2 regions of the Pseudomonas sp. DF11 genome follow, and region 2 is predicted to be linked to the other one. Evidence: predicted binding sites of a transcription regulator. Region 2 holds the regulator's gene; the other holds the start of a gene.
The links. Region 2 encodes FliA, which starts transcription of late flagellar genes. Its sites were predicted from a motif close to CTAAAGTTTNNNNNNNNNNNGCCGNTAA; they were not measured.
Positions count from the first base shown of each region.

Region 1: AC30D9_RS08400 (methyl-accepting chemotaxis protein) is a predicted target of FliA. The motif match lies at 2,215-2,242, and genes of this name have one in related genera.

Region 1 is NZ_JBYVYN010000002.1:390,665-398,925, forward strand. Features, by position in the region: gene AC30D9_RS08390 (NorM family multidrug efflux MATE transporter) at 1-1,086, opposite strand, end outside; gene AC30D9_RS08395 (LysR substrate-binding domain-containing protein) at 1,245-2,165, shown strand; gene AC30D9_RS08400 (methyl-accepting chemotaxis protein) at 2,352-4,328, shown strand; gene AC30D9_RS08405 (aldose 1-epimerase family protein) at 4,713-5,927, shown strand; gene AC30D9_RS08410 (YifB family Mg chelatase-like AAA ATPase) at 5,934-7,427, opposite strand; gene AC30D9_RS08415 (sensor histidine kinase) at 7,680-8,261, shown strand, end outside.
Region 2 is NZ_JBYVYN010000005.1:63,778-72,038, reverse strand. Features, by position in the region: gene AC30D9_RS16400 (chemotaxis protein CheA) at 1-1,798, opposite strand, end outside; gene AC30D9_RS16395 (protein phosphatase CheZ) at 1,829-2,614, opposite strand; gene AC30D9_RS16390 (chemotaxis response regulator CheY) at 2,633-3,004, opposite strand; gene fliA (RNA polymerase sigma factor FliA) at 3,172-3,918, opposite strand; gene fleN (flagellar synthesis regulator FleN) at 3,915-4,745, opposite strand; gene flhF (flagellar biosynthesis GTPase FlhF) at 4,862-6,211, opposite strand; gene flhA (flagellar biosynthesis protein FlhA) at 6,223-8,261, opposite strand, start outside.

The sequences.
Region 1 (8,261 bases), on a different contig from region 2:
CAGGCTTACGGCCAGGTTGATCACGTCGCGGAACGCCGGGTCGTCGTGGTCCAGGAACAGGCCGACCAATTGATGGGGCAGCAACCAGAACACCATGGCGAACGCCAGCATGGCCGCCGCGCCAAAGCCAATCCCGACCCGACCGGCCAGGCGCGCCATCGGCAACTGTCCGGCGCCGTAGTGTTGGCCGATGCGCATGGTGATGGCGTAGGACATCCCCGCCGGCACCATGAACGCCACCGAGACGATTTGCAGTGCGATCTGGTGGGCGGCCAACGGTGTGCTGCCCATGGTGCCCATGCACAGCGCGGCGAACGCAAACAGCCCGACTTCCACTGCGTACGTGCCGCCAATCGGCAGGCCCAGGCGCCACAGTTCCTTGAGGTATTGGCGGTTGGGCCGCGACAGGCCGTCGAGCAGTGGGTAGGCACGGTAGGCCGGGTGCCGATGGATGTGCCAGGCCAGCGCCAGGGCCATGCAATTGGCGACGATGGCCGTGACCAGGCCGATCCCCATCAGGCCGAGTTTCGGCAGGCCGAACATGCCGGTGATGAGCGCGTAGTTGAGCAGGAAGTTCGCCACCGTGCCGCCGAGGCTGATCACCATGACCGGTGTGGCCCGGCCAATGGCGCTGGTGAAGCCGCGCAGGGCCATGAAGCTCAGATAACCGGGCAGGGCGAACGGCAGCGCCAGCAGGAACTGTCCAGCGGACAGCACGTTGGTTTCAGTCTGGCCGAACATCAGCAGCACGGGCTTGAGGTTCCACAGCAGCAGCCCGGCCATCAGCGCCATCAACCAGGCCAGCCACAGCCCGGCCTGGGTCAGCCGGGTGGCGCCTTCGACATCGCCTGCGCCCTGGCGGATCGCGACCAGGGTGCCCACCGCGGCGATCACGCCGATGCAGAAGATCGACACGAACGAATAGGTGGCCGCTCCGAGCCCGCCGCCGGCCAGGGCTTCGGGGCTCAGGCGCGCCATCATCACGGTGTCGGTGAGCACCATCAGCATGTGCGCCAACTGTGAGGCAATCAACGGCCCCGCCAGCCGCAGGATGGCCCAGAGTTCGGTACGCACAGGATGCCGCATGATCATCACGCTCCATGTTCAAACAAGGCAGTAAAGCGACGATTCTCGGCGCTCTCGGCGGATTGCACAAAAGGATAAAAAACATCGCTGGCATGATTAAAACTCATGCTGGGTGGGTTTCTGGTAGGGTTGGCAAACAACGCCATGGAGCTTTTGCGATGCCTCGTCGTCTTCCGCCTCTTTATGCGCTGCGGGCATTCGAAGCCGCGGCGCGCTACAGCTCGTTCACCCGGGCCGCCGAAGAGCTGTCGATCACCCAAAGCGCGGTCAGCCGGCACATTCGCACGCTGGAAGATCACTTTGCCTGCCGGCTGTTCCTGCGTAGCGGGCGCAACCTGCAATTGACCGAGGCGGCGCGGTTGCTATTGCCGGGTGTGCGGGAGGGCTTCATGGCGCTGGAACGCGCCTGCCATACCTTGCATGGCGAGGACGGCATCCTGCGCATGAAAGCGCCTTCCACCCTGACCATGCGCTGGTTGTTGGCGCGTCTGAGTCGCTTCCGGCATTTGCAGCCCGGCAACGAGGTGCAACTGACCAGCGCCTGGATGGACATCGACTCGGTGGACTTCAACGTCGAGCCCTTCGATTGCGCCGTATTGCTGGGCAATGGGCACTTTCCCGCAGACTGGGAGGCCAGTTTGCTGTTTCCCGAGGAGTTGATCCCGGTGGGCGCGCCGAACCTGTTGAACGACCAGCCCTGGGATGTGGCGCGGTTGGCCAGCGCTGAACTGCTGCACCCCACGCCGGATCGCCGGGACTGGCGCAACTGGCTGCAGCGCATGGGCCTGTCCGACAAGGTTTCGCTCAAGGGAGGGCAGGTGTTCGATACCCTGGAGCTGGGCATGATCGCGGCGGCACGCGGCTATGGCGTCTCCATGGGCGACCTGTTGATGGTGGCCGAGGATGTCGCCCAGGGGCGCCTGAGCTTGCCATGGCCGACAGCAGTCGCCAGTGGTGAACACTATTACCTGGTCTGGCCAAAAACCCGCCCGGGTGGTGAACGTTTGCGCCGACTTAGCGACTTCCTCCAGGGCGAGGTGAAGGCCATGCAATTACCCGACGTCGAGCGTCTGGGCTGAAACGTTGCAGTTGGCGTGATAGCTACTTGGCATTAATCCTTCCAAACCGCTCAAGTATTTGGCTTTGCCGCCGAATCCGTGAAGATGGGACCCTCGTTCAGAAAGGGCCTACTTACACCTCACCCGAATAAAATGCCGAGCGTGCGACGTGATCAGAATGATCCGGTCTCTCGGCCAGGAGCCGTCATGTCTCAACCCCGCGCCCGGATCGCCTCACAGTTAGGCCTTGCCCTCGCCGTGATACTGGCGATCGTGATTTCCGGCAGTACCGTCTTCGCCCTGCGTTCGCTGGACGCTGCCAACCTTGCCACCCGTGAAGAGCACCTGGCCAGCGAAGCGCGCCTGATGGCCGACCAGCTCAATACCTTCCACAGCACCTTGCGCGAGAGCACTCAGCGCTTGGCCGGTCTGTTCGAAAAACGCTTCAGCGCGGGCCTGAGTGTGCATCCGGACCAGCCGGTGACGGTGGCGGGCGTACAAACCCCCGGCTTGAGCCTGGGCGGCGAAGTGTTGAACAACAACTTCAAGGAAGTGGATGACTTCAAAGCGATGACCGCCGGGGTTGCCACGGTGTTCGTGCGCAGTGGCGACGACTTCATCCGCGTCAGTACCTCAGTCAGCAAACAGGACGGTACGCGGGCCATTGGTACCGTGCTCGACCGTGCCGGCCCTGCCTATGGTCCGGTGATCAGCGGGCAGAGCTACATTGGTCGAGCCCTGCTTTTCGGACGTTTCTACATGTCGCAGTACACGCCCGTACGCGATAGCAGCGGCAAGATCATTGCCGTGTTGTATGTAGGTTTCGATTACACCGACGCGCAGAATGCGCAGTTCGAGAACCTCAAGCGCTTCCGCATCGGCCAGACCGGTTCGCTGGCCTTGCTGGATGAACAAAACAAATGGCTGGTGCCGCCGGCCGGCGTGCAGGCGCTGGACCAGGCGAGCGCGACCATCGCTGGGCTGGTCAAGAAACCGGGCAAGGGCACGTTCTGGACCGATACCGCCGAAGATTTCTACAGCGTTGCCGTCCCGTTCGAGGGCGGGCCGTGGGCGGTGGTGGCGAGCATGCCGAAAGCCGAGATTCGCGCCGTGACCTGGAGCGTCGGTACGCAACTGGCCATTGGCAGCCTGCTGGCGATGTTGTTGGCGGTGGGCTCGGCGATGTGGCTGTTGCGTAGCAAACTGGCGCCGCTCGGCGACCTGGTTCGCCAGGCCGAAGCCTTGGGCGCCGGCGACCTGAGTGTGCGCCTGAACGTGTCGAGCCATGATGAGATCGGTCAGTTGGCCCGCGCCTTCAACCAGATGAGCCAGGCCCTGTCGACCATGGTCGAGCACATCCGCAAGGCCTCCCAGGAGGTCAACAGCCGCGCCCAGGCGCTGTCCGGGTTGTCCAGCGGGGCGTACGAAGGCATGGAGCAGCAGTCCGGCGAAATCACCAGCATGGCTGGCGCGGTGGAAGAGTTCAGTGCGACCTCATTGAACATTGCCGACAACATGGGCAACACCGAGCGCCTGGCCCAGGAAAACGCCCAGCAAACCCGTATTGGCCGGACCTCGATGGACGAAGCATCGTCGTCCCTGGAGCAAATTGCCGGCGCGCTGAACAGCACGGCCACGGTCATCAATACCTTGGGCCAGCGTTCCCAGGAAATCGGCGGCATCGTTGGCGTTATCACCTCGATCGCCGAGCAGACCAACCTGCTGGCCTTGAACGCCGCCATCGAAGCCGCCCGCGCAGGCGAGCAGGGCCGTGGTTTTGCCGTGGTGGCTGATGAAGTCCGCAGCCTGGCATCCCGCACCCGCCAGGCCACTGACGAAATTTCCAGCATGATCAACAGCATCCAGCAGGAAACCGGCAATGCCATCAGCACGATGGAGCAGGGTAACCTGTTGATGCAGGAAGGCCTGTCGCGCAACGCCAATGTGGCCATGGCCCTGGCGCGCATCGACGAGCAAAGCCGCTCGGCCGGCCAGCAATTTGCGGCGATCACCACCGCCACTCAGGAACAAAGCAGCACCGCGACCCTGCTCAGCAGTAACCTGCAAAGCATCGCCATGGCCAACAGCGAACAGCGCCAAGTGGTCTCGAACCTGGCACTCACCGCCAAGGAACTGGAAAAACTGGCCCAGGACCTGCGCCAAGAGGTTGATCGGTTCCGCTGAGGCACTGCACACAGTTTGGCGGCGAACATCAAGCTCGCAACTACCGGATAACCCTGTGGGAGCGGGCTTGCCCGCGAAGGCGATCTCACCGCCAACGTCATCGAAACTGGTCCGGCGCTTTCGCGAGCAAGCCCGTTCCCACAGTTTTTGCTCACGGATGTTCGCGCTTTTGGCGGGCACTCCAAATCCCTGTGTGCGAGCTTGCTCGCGAAGGCGCCGGCATAGCCACTTCTTTACCCACTGACCCACCGCTTTCGCGAGCACGCTCTCGCAAAGTCCCTGCCCAGGATCTTCCTTCTTTTACGGAATTTGCTGTTTTTAGGCTTGCTGAAACGTTTCTTCAAGTCTATAAAAACCGCACAACTCCAATAAAAGGTCACGATCATGACTCCGCTCAAACTCCTCATTACCCTTGGCGTGCTGGGTGCTACCTCCCATGCGATGGCTTGGGATTACGTCCTGTTGGACACGGATAAAGCCGCTCAACCCTGGCAAATCACCAGCCAGCAACTCGGCGTGAAGACCGGCAAGCCCTTTTCCGTGACGATGCGCACCCTGCACGGTGGCCGCCAGGAAGGCGTCAGCATCGTCGACATCGACAACGGTACGCTGAAGCTTTCAGTCGTCCCGACCCGCGGCATGAACGTGTTGCAGGCTTCGGTCGGGAATGTGCGCATGGGTTGGGATTCGCCCGTCAAGGAAGTGGTCAATCCGGCGTTCATTGAGCTGAACGGTCGAGGCGGGCTGGGCTGGCTCGAAGGTTTCAACGAACTGGTGACTCGCTGTGGCTACGAATGGGTCGGCCATCCCGGCATGGACAATGGTGAGTTGCTGACCCTGCATGGTCGCGCCGCCAATATCCCGGCCAACAAGGTCACTTTGCACATCGATGAAAAACCGCCTTACGCCATCACCTTGCGAGGCGAGTTGAAGGAGCAGGCCTTCAAGAAGGTCGATTTCTCGGTGCAGACCGAACTGGTCACCGAGCCTGGCAGCGTGACGTTCGCGCTCAACGACACGCTGACCAACAACGGCGACTATCCAAAGGAATACCAGGCGCTCTATCACAGCAACTTCAGCACGCCGTTCCTGGAGCAGGGCGCTCGTTTCGCGGCACCGGTCCAGCAGGTCTCGCCGTTCAACGACAAGGCCAAGGGCGATCTGCCTGATTGGCAGACCTACCGCGCGCCCACCAAGGATTACGACGAAACCGTCTATAACGTCGTGCCGTACGCCGACGCCAAGGGCGACACGCTTACCGTCTTGCACAACAAGGCCGGCAGCCTCGGCGTGTCGGTGGGCTTCAATACCAGCACGCTTCCCGTGTTCTCCCTGTGGAAGAACACCGATACCCAAGGCCAGGGCTACGTGACCGGGCTGGAACCAGGCACCAGTTTTTCCTACAACCGTCGGTATCAGCGACCACTGGGCCTGGTTCCCACGATCGCGCCGAAAGAGCACAAGCAGTTCCAGATCCACTACAGCCTGCTGGCGGATAAGGGCGCCGTGGATAAAGCCCTCAAACGCATCGATGAAATCCAGGGTGGCCGCAAGACCGAGGTGCGGGATACGCCGCTGGTGGACCTGAGCAAGCCATGAAGTACTTCAGGGCGTAGCGGGCCGATACTGCAACGCCTCGGCCAAGTGCTCGCGACTGATCCGTTCCACCTGCTCAAGGTCTGCCAACGTACGGGCGACCTTGAGCAGGCGGTGGGCGGCGCGCAGCGACAGGGTCAGCCGTTCGCAAGCGGTTTCCAGCCACGTTTCATCGAGCGCGGATAGTTTGCAATGCCGACGCAAACCCGGCAGATCCAGGAACGCGTTGGCACAGCCCTGGCGTTTTTGCTGGCGTTCCCGGGCTTCGGCCACGTACTCGGCGACAGTGGCCGTATCGGCACCGGGTTCGCTTTTGGGGTTCAACGCCGTGGCCTCGCGGGCAACCGTCAGGTGCAGGTCGATGCGGTCCAGCAGGGGGCCGGAGAGCTTATTGCGGTAGCGCTGCACCATGTCTGGCGTACAGGAGCAACGGCCGCTGGGCTCGCCTAGATATCCACAGGGGCAGGGATTCATCGCCGCCACAAGTTGGAAGCGTGCCGGAAAGCGCACACGGTCACGGGCACGAGAAACCACGATGTGGCCCGACTCCAACGGTTCTCTCAGGACTTCCAGCACCTTGCGGTCGAACTCCGGCAGCTCATCCAAAAACAGCACGCCATGGTGGGCGAGGGTGATTTCCCCTGGTTGCGGTTTCGATCCGCCACCCACTAGCGCCGGGCCGGAAGCCGAATGGTGGGGCTGGCGAAACGGGCGTTGTGGCCAATGGCTCAACGGTACGCAACTGGCCACTGACTGGATGGCCGCGACTTCCAGGGCCTCGCTTTCGGCCAAGGGTGGCAACAGCCCCGGCAGACGGCTCGCCAGCAGTGTCTTGCCGGTGCCCGGTGGACCGCTGAACAACAGGTTATGAGCTCCTGCGGCGGCGATCAGCAGTGCCCGCTTGGCCCCGGCCTGACCTTGCACCTCATTCAGGTCGGGATAGGGTTTGCTGGCCGAGAGCAGTCCATTGGAAACGAAAGGCTCGACCGGCGTGTGACCGTTGAAATGCGCCACCGCTTCGAGCAGATGATCCACGGCGATCACCTTCAGCCCCGAGGCCAGGCAGGCCTCCTCGGCGTTGGCCCGTGGCACCACCAGCATACGCCCGGCCTTGCGCGCCGCCAGTGCCGCGGGCAATACCCCGCGCACTGGACGTACCGCGCCGGACAAGGCCAGTTCACCGAGGCATTCCACATCATCCAGAGTCAGGGTTGGCACCTGCACGCTGGCCGACAGGATCCCCAAGGCAATGGCCAGGTCGAAGCGCCCGCCGTCTTTTGGTAGATCTGCCGGCGCCAGGTTCAGGGTGATGCGCCGCGCCGGGAAATTCAGCCCCGAATTGATGATCGCGCTGCGCACCCGATCCTTGCTTTCCTTTACCGCCGCCTCTGGCAGACCCACCATCGTCAGCGACGGCAAGCCATTGGCCAGGTGAACTTCAACGGTAACGGCAGGAGCCTCCACCCCCACCTGGGCGCGGCTATGGACAATGGCAAGCGACATGAATCGTTCCTTGAGTAAATAGGGCGCCGCGTCCTGCGGCTCTTGAAGACTAGTCGTGGGGATGCGCTTGGGCGCGGCAATTTAAGGCGGAAAATTTGGCAGGATGTTTCGACGGCGAGTGACGGCCGAGGGCGGCAGGCACGATGCCGTTCAGCGCATGCCCACCTGAAATACCAGGCGCCAGCCCTCTGCTAGACTGCGATTTGCCCAGTCGGCACTTGGCGGTATCAACGGCACAGCGAGGAAGTGGCCATGAACGATCTGCTGGCTCTGTTAACCGACAAGCGTTTCATGCCCCACGGGCATTGCTACATGTGGCGCCCGGACCTGCTGTGGACCAATGTGATCGCCGACGGCTTGATCACCCTGTCCTACGTCACCATCCCCTTCACCCTCCTGTACTTTATCCATAAGCGCAAGGATGTGCCGTTCGATTGGATGCTGGCGGCCTTTGGCGTGTTTATCCTGGCCTGCGGCACCAGCCATGTCATGGAGATCCTGACCATCTGGCAGCCCTATTACTGGCTGTCGGCGCTGGTCAAGGTAATCACCGCGATTGCCTCGGTGATTACCGCCATCCTGCTGATCCGATTGGTGCCTGCGGCGCTGAAGATCCCCAGCCCGCAGCAATTGGCCAAGGTCAACGACGAGTTGCGCGAGGCGCAGGCCGAACTGGTCACCACCGCGCGCCGGGCCGGCATGGCGGAGATCGCCACCAATGTGCTGCACAACGTCGGCAATGTGCTCAATAGCGTCAACGTGTCAGCCCAGGTCCTGTACGAGAAGGTGCATACATCCAAGGGACCTGGAGTGGCCAAGGTCGTCCAGTTGATG
Region 2 (8,261 bases):
GGCCCTTGGTCGAGTAGATATTGATCGAACCGTTGAGCTGGGAAATCTTGGTTTTCACCACGTCCATGCCCACGCCACGGCCCGACACGTCGGAAATCTCGGTCTTGGTCGAGAAGCCCGGGGCGAAGATCAGGTTGTAGCACTCGGTGTCGCTCAGGCGGTCGGCGGCATCCTTGTCCATCACGCCGCGCTTCACCGCAATGGAGCGCAGTACGTTCGGGTCCATGCCTTTGCCGTCGTCGGAGATCGACAGCAGGATGTGGTCGCCCTCCTGCTCGGCGGCCAGGATCACCTTGCCGCTGCGGACCTTGCCTGAAGCTTCGCGCTCTTCCGGCGACTCGATACCGTGGTCGACCGCGTTGCGCACCAAGTGGACCAGCGGGTCGGCCAGGGCCTCGACAAGGTTCTTGTCGAGGTCGGTCTCTTCACCCACCAGTTCCAGGTTGATTTCTTTCTTGAGCTGGCGAGCCAGGTCGCGAACCAGGCGCGGGAAGCGCCCGAAGACTTTCTTGATCGGCTGCATGCGGGTCTTCATGACCGCGGTCTGCAGGTCCGCCGTGACCACGTCGAGGTTCGACACGGCCTTGGACATGGCTTCGTCCTGGCTGTTGAGGCCCAGGCGCACCAGACGGTTACGTACCAGCACCAGTTCGCCGACCATGTTCATGATCTCGTCCAGGCGTGCGGTATCGACCCGAACGGTGGTCTCGGCTTCGCTGGCCGGCTTTTCCGCTGGCGCGGCCGCTGGGGCGCGGGCGGGAGCCGGAGCAGCAGCGGCAGGCTTGGCGGGCTCGGCCTTGGGTTCCGGTGCCTTGGCAGCGGGTTTGGGCGCAGCCTTGGCCGCCGATGTCGCCGCAGTGGCGGCGGCAGGCGCAGCAGAAGCGGTACCGACTTCGCTGAACTTGCCCTTGCCATGCAGCTCATCGAGCAGTGATTCGAATTCGTGGTCGCTGATCAGGTCGCTGCCAGCGGCAGCGGCGGCGGGCTTGGCCGGTGTCGGCGCCGAAGCGATAGCCGAATCCAGAGCGTCCACGGCAAAGGTGCCCTTGCCATGCAACTGATCGAGCAACGCTTCGAATTCGTCGTCGGTGATGTCCGAACTGTCGCCTGCGGCTTTCGGGGCGGCCGGGGCCGTCGACGGAGCGACGGCATCAGGCGCGAACTGGCCCTTGCCATGAAGCTGGTCGAGCAGTGACTCGAACTCAGCATCGGTGATTTCATCGCTGGCAGCCCCATCGGCGGCTGGCGCAGCAGGTGCTGCCGGAGCGGCCGGCGCCTCGGCCTGGGCCTTGACGGTATTGAGCGAGTCCAGCAGTTGTTCGAATTCGTTATCGGTGATGTCGCCCGATTCCTCGGCGACCGGTTCTTCGACCACTGCCTCGGCAACCGGTGCGGCTTCGTCAGCCGATTGCGGCTCGGCCAGGCGCGACAGCGCGGCGAGCAGCTCGGGGGTGGCAGGGGTAATCGGCGAGCGCTCACGCACTTCGCTGAACATACTGTTGACCGCATCCAGCGCTTCAAGCACCACGTCCATCAGTTCCGAATCAACGCGACGCTCACCCTTGCGCAGGATGTCGAACACGTTCTCGGCAATGTGACAGCACTCCACCAGCTCGTTGAGCTGGAGGAAGCCGGCGCCTCCTTTTACAGTGTGGAAACCGCGAAAAATTGCATTGAGCAGATCCGCATCATCGGGTCGGCTTTCCAGCTCGACCAGTTGTTCGGACAGTTGCTCTAGAATCTCGCCGGCCTCAACCAGGAAATCCTGAAGGATCTCTTCATCGGCGCCGAAGCTCATTAATGGCTGCTCCTAAAACAGGGCTAAAACTCAGAATCCAAGGCTGGACAGCAAATCGTCCACATCGTCCTGACCGGACATAACGTCTTCTCTTTTATCGGCATGAATCTGCGGACCTTCACCCTGAGAGAGATGTTTTTGTGGATCTTTTTCAGCAAGCATCGCTTCACGGTCGTGTTCGATACCTGCAAAGCGGTCGACCTGGCTGGCCATCAACACCAGTTTGAGCAGGTTGCTTTCCACTTCGGTGACCAGCTGGGTCACACGCTTGATCACCTGGCCGGTCAGGTCTTGATAGTCCTGGGCCAGCAGAATGTCGTTGAGGTTGCTTGCCACGGCGCGGTTCTCGGTGCTGCTGCGCGTCAGGAAACCGTCGACCCGACGGGCCAGTTCCCGAAACTCTTCAGCCCCGACTTCGCGACGCATGAACCGGCCCCAGTCGGTGCTCAAGGCCTGGGCTTCATCGCTCAGGCCATTGACCAGCGGCGTGGCGCTTTCCACCAGATCCATGGTGCGGTTGGCCGCGGCCTCGGTCAGCTTGACCACATACCCCAGACGCTCGGTGGCGTCGGTGATCTGCGAGACTTCCTCGGCCTGCGGCATATTCGGGTCGATCTGGAAATTGACAATCGCGCTGTGCAATTCACGCGTGAGCTTGCCCACTTCCTGATACAGACCGCGATCACGGGTCTGGTTGAGCTCATGGATCATTTGAACCGCATCGCCAAAGCGACCTTTTTCAAGGCTGTCGACCAGTTCGCGGGCATGTTTTTTCAGGGTCGATTCGAAATCGCCCATTGAAGATTCGTTGTCCATAGCTCCCCCGTGGCGCCGTTAACCGATGCGTTCGAAGATTTTTTCGATCTTCTCTTTCAACGCCTGGGCCGTGAAGGGTTTGACCACATAGCCGTTGACACCGGCCTGGGCCGCTTCGATGATCTGCTCGCGCTTGGCTTCGGCAGTGACCATCAGCACCGGAAGATGCTTGAGTTTTTCGTCGGCACGCACTTGGCGCAGCAGGTCGATACCGGTCATGCCCGGCATGTTCCAGTCGGTGACCAGAAAATCGAAGTTGCCACTGTGCAACATAGGGAGCGCAGTGGTCCCGTCATCTGCTTCGGCCGTGTTGGTGAACCCAAGGTCACGCAACAGGTTTTTTATGATCCGCCGCATCGTTGAGAAGTCATCAACGATGAGGATTTTCATGTTCTTGTCCAATTCGACCTCCAAGCAGTCTTAAACGCGCCCAGCACCTGGACGCGCCATTTCAATCAATCCGGCACAACACTCGACAACAGTCTGGAGCACAACGGATGGAGACTGGCGCAGTACTTGCCAGGCCAGCCTCGTTCGCAGTGTCCCCACACTGCCTGTCAACGCGCTCGCCACTCCCCCAAACGCCCCCGCAAACGGGCCGCGCACTGGCTGTGTAACTGGCTGACCCGCGATTCGCTGACCCCCAGGACCTCACCGATTTCCTTGAGGTTCAGCTCTTCGTCGTAGTACAGCGCCAAGACCAGTCGCTCACGCTCCGGCAAATTGGCAATCGCATCCGCCAGCGCGCTCTGGAAACGTTCATCTTCCAGGTCACGCGATGGCTCCATGTGAGCACTCGCGCCATCCTCGTGCAGCCCCTCGTGTTCACCACCGTCCTGCAACAGGTCGTCGAAACTGAACAGGCGGCTGCCCAAGGTATCGTTCAAAATCCCGTAATAATCATCGAGACTCAACTGGAGTTCGGCCGCAACCTCGTGATCTTTAGCGTCACGCCCGGTTTTAGCTTCAATTGCCCGAATTGCATCACTGACCATGCGAGTATTGCGGTGCACCGAGCGTGGCGCCCAATCGCCCTTGCGGACTTCATCGAGCATGGCCCCGCGAATGCGAATACCGGCATACGTCTCGAAACTGGCGCCCTTGCTCGCGTCGTATTTGTTCGACACTTCGAGCAGGCCGATCATGCCCGCCTGGATCAAGTCTTCGACCTGGACACTGGCCGGCAACCGCGCCAGCAAGTGGTAGGCGATACGCTTGACCAGTGGCGCGTAACGCTCGATCAATTCGTATTGGGCGTCCCGTGCCGATTTTTTGTAGAGATGGTTGTAACCGCTGGCTGTCATAGCACGGGCCCTGCTGTTTGTTGCACAAGACGCTCGACGAAAAATTCCAGATGCCCGCGCGGGTTGGCCGGCAACGGCCAGGTATCGACCTTCTGGGCGATCGCCTTGAACGCCAGCGCGCACTTGGAACGTGGAAAGGCTTCATAAACGGCACGTTGCTTCTGGACAGCCTTGCGTACGCTTTCGTCGTAGGGCACGGCGCCGACATATTGTAGGGCGACGTCCAGGAAGCGATCCGTGACCTTTGTCAACTTGGCGAACAGGTTGCGGCCCTCCTGCGGGCTCTGGGCCATGTTGGCCAGGACGCGGAAGCGGTTCATGCCATAGTCGCGGTTCAACAGCTTGATCAAGGCATAGGCGTCGGTGATGGACGTCGGTTCGTCGCAGACCACCAGCAGCACTTCCTGGGCAGCGCGTACGAAACTGACGACCGAGTCGCCGATACCGGCCGCGGTGTCGATCACCAGCACATCGAGGTTGTCGCCGATGTCGCTGAAAGCCTGGATCAGGCCGGCGTGCTGGGCCGGGGTCAGGTGAACCATGCTCTGGGTGCCGGAGGCAGCCGGCACGATGCGAATCCCGCCCGGCCCCTGCAACAGCACGTCGCGCAGTTCGCAACGGCCTTCGATCACGTCCGCCAGGGTGCGTTTGGGTGTAAGCCCCAACAGCACGTCGACGTTCGCCAGGCCCAGGTCGGCGTCCAGCAGCATGACCCGTCGGCCAAGCTCTGCCAGAGCCAGGGACAAGTTCACTGACACGTTAGTCTTCCCGACGCCACCTTTGCCGCCGGTCACCGCGATCACCTGTACGGGATGCATGCTGCCCATGTTCGTTCTTTACCTTGTCTTACTTAGACGGAGGCCACATTACTGGCTGCGCGTTCGCATACGGAACAATGCATGGCAGACCATCGATGTAGGTACAAAAAATATTCATGATTACCTCAGCCAACCTGCTTGGTCGGGCTGTGGTAGATATCAGCGAACATATCAGCCATGGCTTCTTCGCTGGGTTCTTCCTGCATTTGCACACTCACGGCTCGGCTGACCAGTTGATGACGGCGCGGCAGATGCAAATCATCCGGGATCCGCGGCCCGTCGGTCAGGTAGGCCACCGGTAGTTCATGACCGATCGCCAGGCTCAACACCTCGCCCAGGCTTGCCGTTTCGTCCAGCTTAGTCAGGATGCAGCCGGCCAGCCCGCAGCGTTTGTAGCTGTGATATGCGGCGGTTAGAACCTGTTTCTGGCTGGTGGTTGCCAACACGAGATAATTTTTTGACTTGATGCCACGTCCGGCCAGGCTTTCGAGCTGCATGCGCAGGGCCGGATCGCTGGCTTGCAGGCCCGCGGTATCGATCAGTACGACGCGCTTGCGCAGCAACGGTTCCAATGCCTGGGCCAGGGACTGGCCCGGATCCACATGGGTCACCGACACGTTGAGGATCCGTCCCAGGGTCTTGAGTTGCTCCTGGGCACCAATGCGGAAACTGTCCATGCTCACCAGGGCGATGCTCTGGGCGCCGTACTTGAGTACGTAGCGGGCGGCGAGCTTGGCCAGGGTGGTGGTCTTGCCCATGCCGGCAGGACCGACCATGGCAATCACCCCGCCCTCTTCCAGCGGCTCGACTTCCGGCGTGACGATCATCCGCGCCAGGTGCGCCAGCAACATGCGCCAGGCCTGGCGAGGCTCTTCGATACCATTGATCAATGCCAGCAGGTCACGGGACAACGGGCCGGACAGGCCGATGCGTTGCAGGCGACGCCACAGGTTGGCCTGGGCTGGACGGCTGCCTTGCAGCTGGTTCCAGGCCAGGGAGCCGAGCTGGACTTCCATCAATTCGCGCAGGCTATTGAGCTCAAAGCGCATCGAGTCCAGGGCACGCGGGTCGACACCCCGGGCAGGTGCTGCGGGTGCCGGTTCAGGACGACGCGGTTCGGCTTGGGCCTGCTCGATCAGCGGCTCGGCAGCGGTCAACGGCAAGCCGGCAGTCAGCGGCTGACCGGCGAACAATTGACGATTGGTGCCTGCCACTGCCTCGCCTTCGCTGCTGCGCAGGCTCAGTTCGGCCTGGGCGCTGGCGATGCGTGATTGGGTCTTGCGCAGCTCGTCTTCGAGCTCCATGTTCGGAACGCGTGGGGCCAGCGCCGACAATTTGTAATCCAGGGCGGCCGTCAGCTCGACACCGCCGGCGATCCGGCGATTACCGATGATGGCTGCTTCAGCGCCCAGCTCGTCACGAACCAGCTTCATGGCCTGACGCATATCGGCGGCGAAAAAACGCTTCACTTGCATAAACCACTACCTCAGCCGTTGGGCCCTACTGTCGCAACGATGGTCACTTGCTTGTTGTCCGGTATTTCCTGGTACGCCAGCACATGCAGCCCCGGGACCGCGAGGCGCCCGAATCGCGAGAGCATCGCGCGAATCGGACCGGCCACCAGCAGGATCACCGGTTGGCCTTGCATCTCTTGCCGCTGGGCTGCATCGATCAGCGAACGCTGCAGCTTCTCGGCCATGCTTGGCTCCAGCAGAACACCCTCTTCCGAGCCTTGTCCTGCCTTCTGCAGACTATTGAGCAATATCTGTTCCAACCTTGGTTCCAGAGTGATCACAGGCAGCTCGGACTCAGTGCCTACAATGCTTTGGACGATTGCGCGGGATACGCCGACCCGAACCGCGGCCACCAAGGCGGCGGTATCTTGACTCTTGGACGCGTTGTTGGCGATAGCCTCGGCGATACTGCGTATGTCGCGCACCGGCACTTGCTCGGCCAGCAACGCCTGCAGCACCTTGAGCAACTGCGACAACGAAACCACACCCGGCACCAGCTCTTCCGCCAGCTTCGGCGAGCCTTTTGCCAGTACTTGCAGGAGTTGCTGGACTTCTTCGTGGCCGATCAGCTCGCTGGAGTGCTTGTACAGGATCTGGTTCAAGTGGGTCGCCACCACCGTACTGGCATCCACCACGGTATAGCCGAGGGACTGGGCCTGGGCCCGCTGGCTGATTTCGATCCACACCGCTTCCAGGCCGAAAGCCGGATCCTTGGCGGTGATGCCGTTGAGGCTGCCGTAGACCTGCCCGGGGTTGATCGCCAGTTCGCGGTCAGGGTAGATCTCGGCTTCGGCCAGGATCACCCCCATCAAGGTCAGCCGATAGGCGCTCGGCGCCAGGTCGAGGTTGTCACGGATATGCACGGTAGGCATCAGGAAGCCCAGGTCTTGGGAGAGCTTCTTGCGCACCCCCTTGATCCGCGCCAGCAACTGACCACCCTGGTTGCGGTCGACCAATGGAATCAGACGATAGCCGACTTCCAGGCCGATCATGTCGATTGGCGTCACATCATCCCAGCCCAATTCCTTGGTTTCCATGGCACGGGCCGGCGACGGCAGCAGTTCCTGCTGGCGCTTGACCTCTTGCAGGGCCTGGATTTTCTGCACGTTCTGCTTTCTCCAGAACAGGTAGGCACCGCCCGCGGCCACGGCAGCCATGCTCAGGAAGGAAATATGGGGCATCCCCGGCACCAGGCCCATCACCGCCATCAGGCCGGCAGCAACGGCCAGGGCCTTGGGCGAGGCGAACATTTGCCGGCCGATCTGCTTGCCCATGTCTTCGGAGCCCGAAGCACGGGTCACCATGATCGCGGCCGCTGTGGATAACAACAGTGATGGCAATTGCGCCACCAAACCGTCACCGATGGTCAACAAGGCGTAAACCCTGCCAGCGTCGCCGAAAGTCATGTCGTGCTGGAAGATACCGACGGCCATGCCGCCGATCAGGTTGATGAACAGAATCAGCAGGCCGGCGATGGCGTCACCGCGCACGAACTTGCTGGCACCGTCCATGGAACCGTAGAACTCGGCTTCCTGGGCCACTTCCAGGCGACGCAGCTTGGCCTGGCTCTGGTCGATCAGGCCGGCGTTGAGATCGGCGTCTATCGCCATCTGCTTGCCCGGCATCGCATCGAGGGTGAAACGCGCGCTCACCTCGGAAATCCGCCCGGCGCCCTTGGTCACCACGACGAAGTTGATGATCATCAAGATGGCGAAGACCACGATACCGACCACGTAGTTACCGCCGATCACCACCTCACCGAAGGCCTGGATCACCTTACCGGCGGCAGCGTGCCCGTCCTGGCCGTGGAGCATGACCACCCGGGTGGACGCCACGTTCAGCGCCAGGCGCAACAGCGTGGCCACCAGCAGGATGGTCGGGAATACGGCGAAATCCAGCGGCCGCAGGGCGTATACGCACACCAGCAGCACGACAATCGACAGGGCGATGTTGAACGTGAAAAACACGTCCAGCAGGAACGGTGGTACCGGCAGCATCATCATGGCGAGCA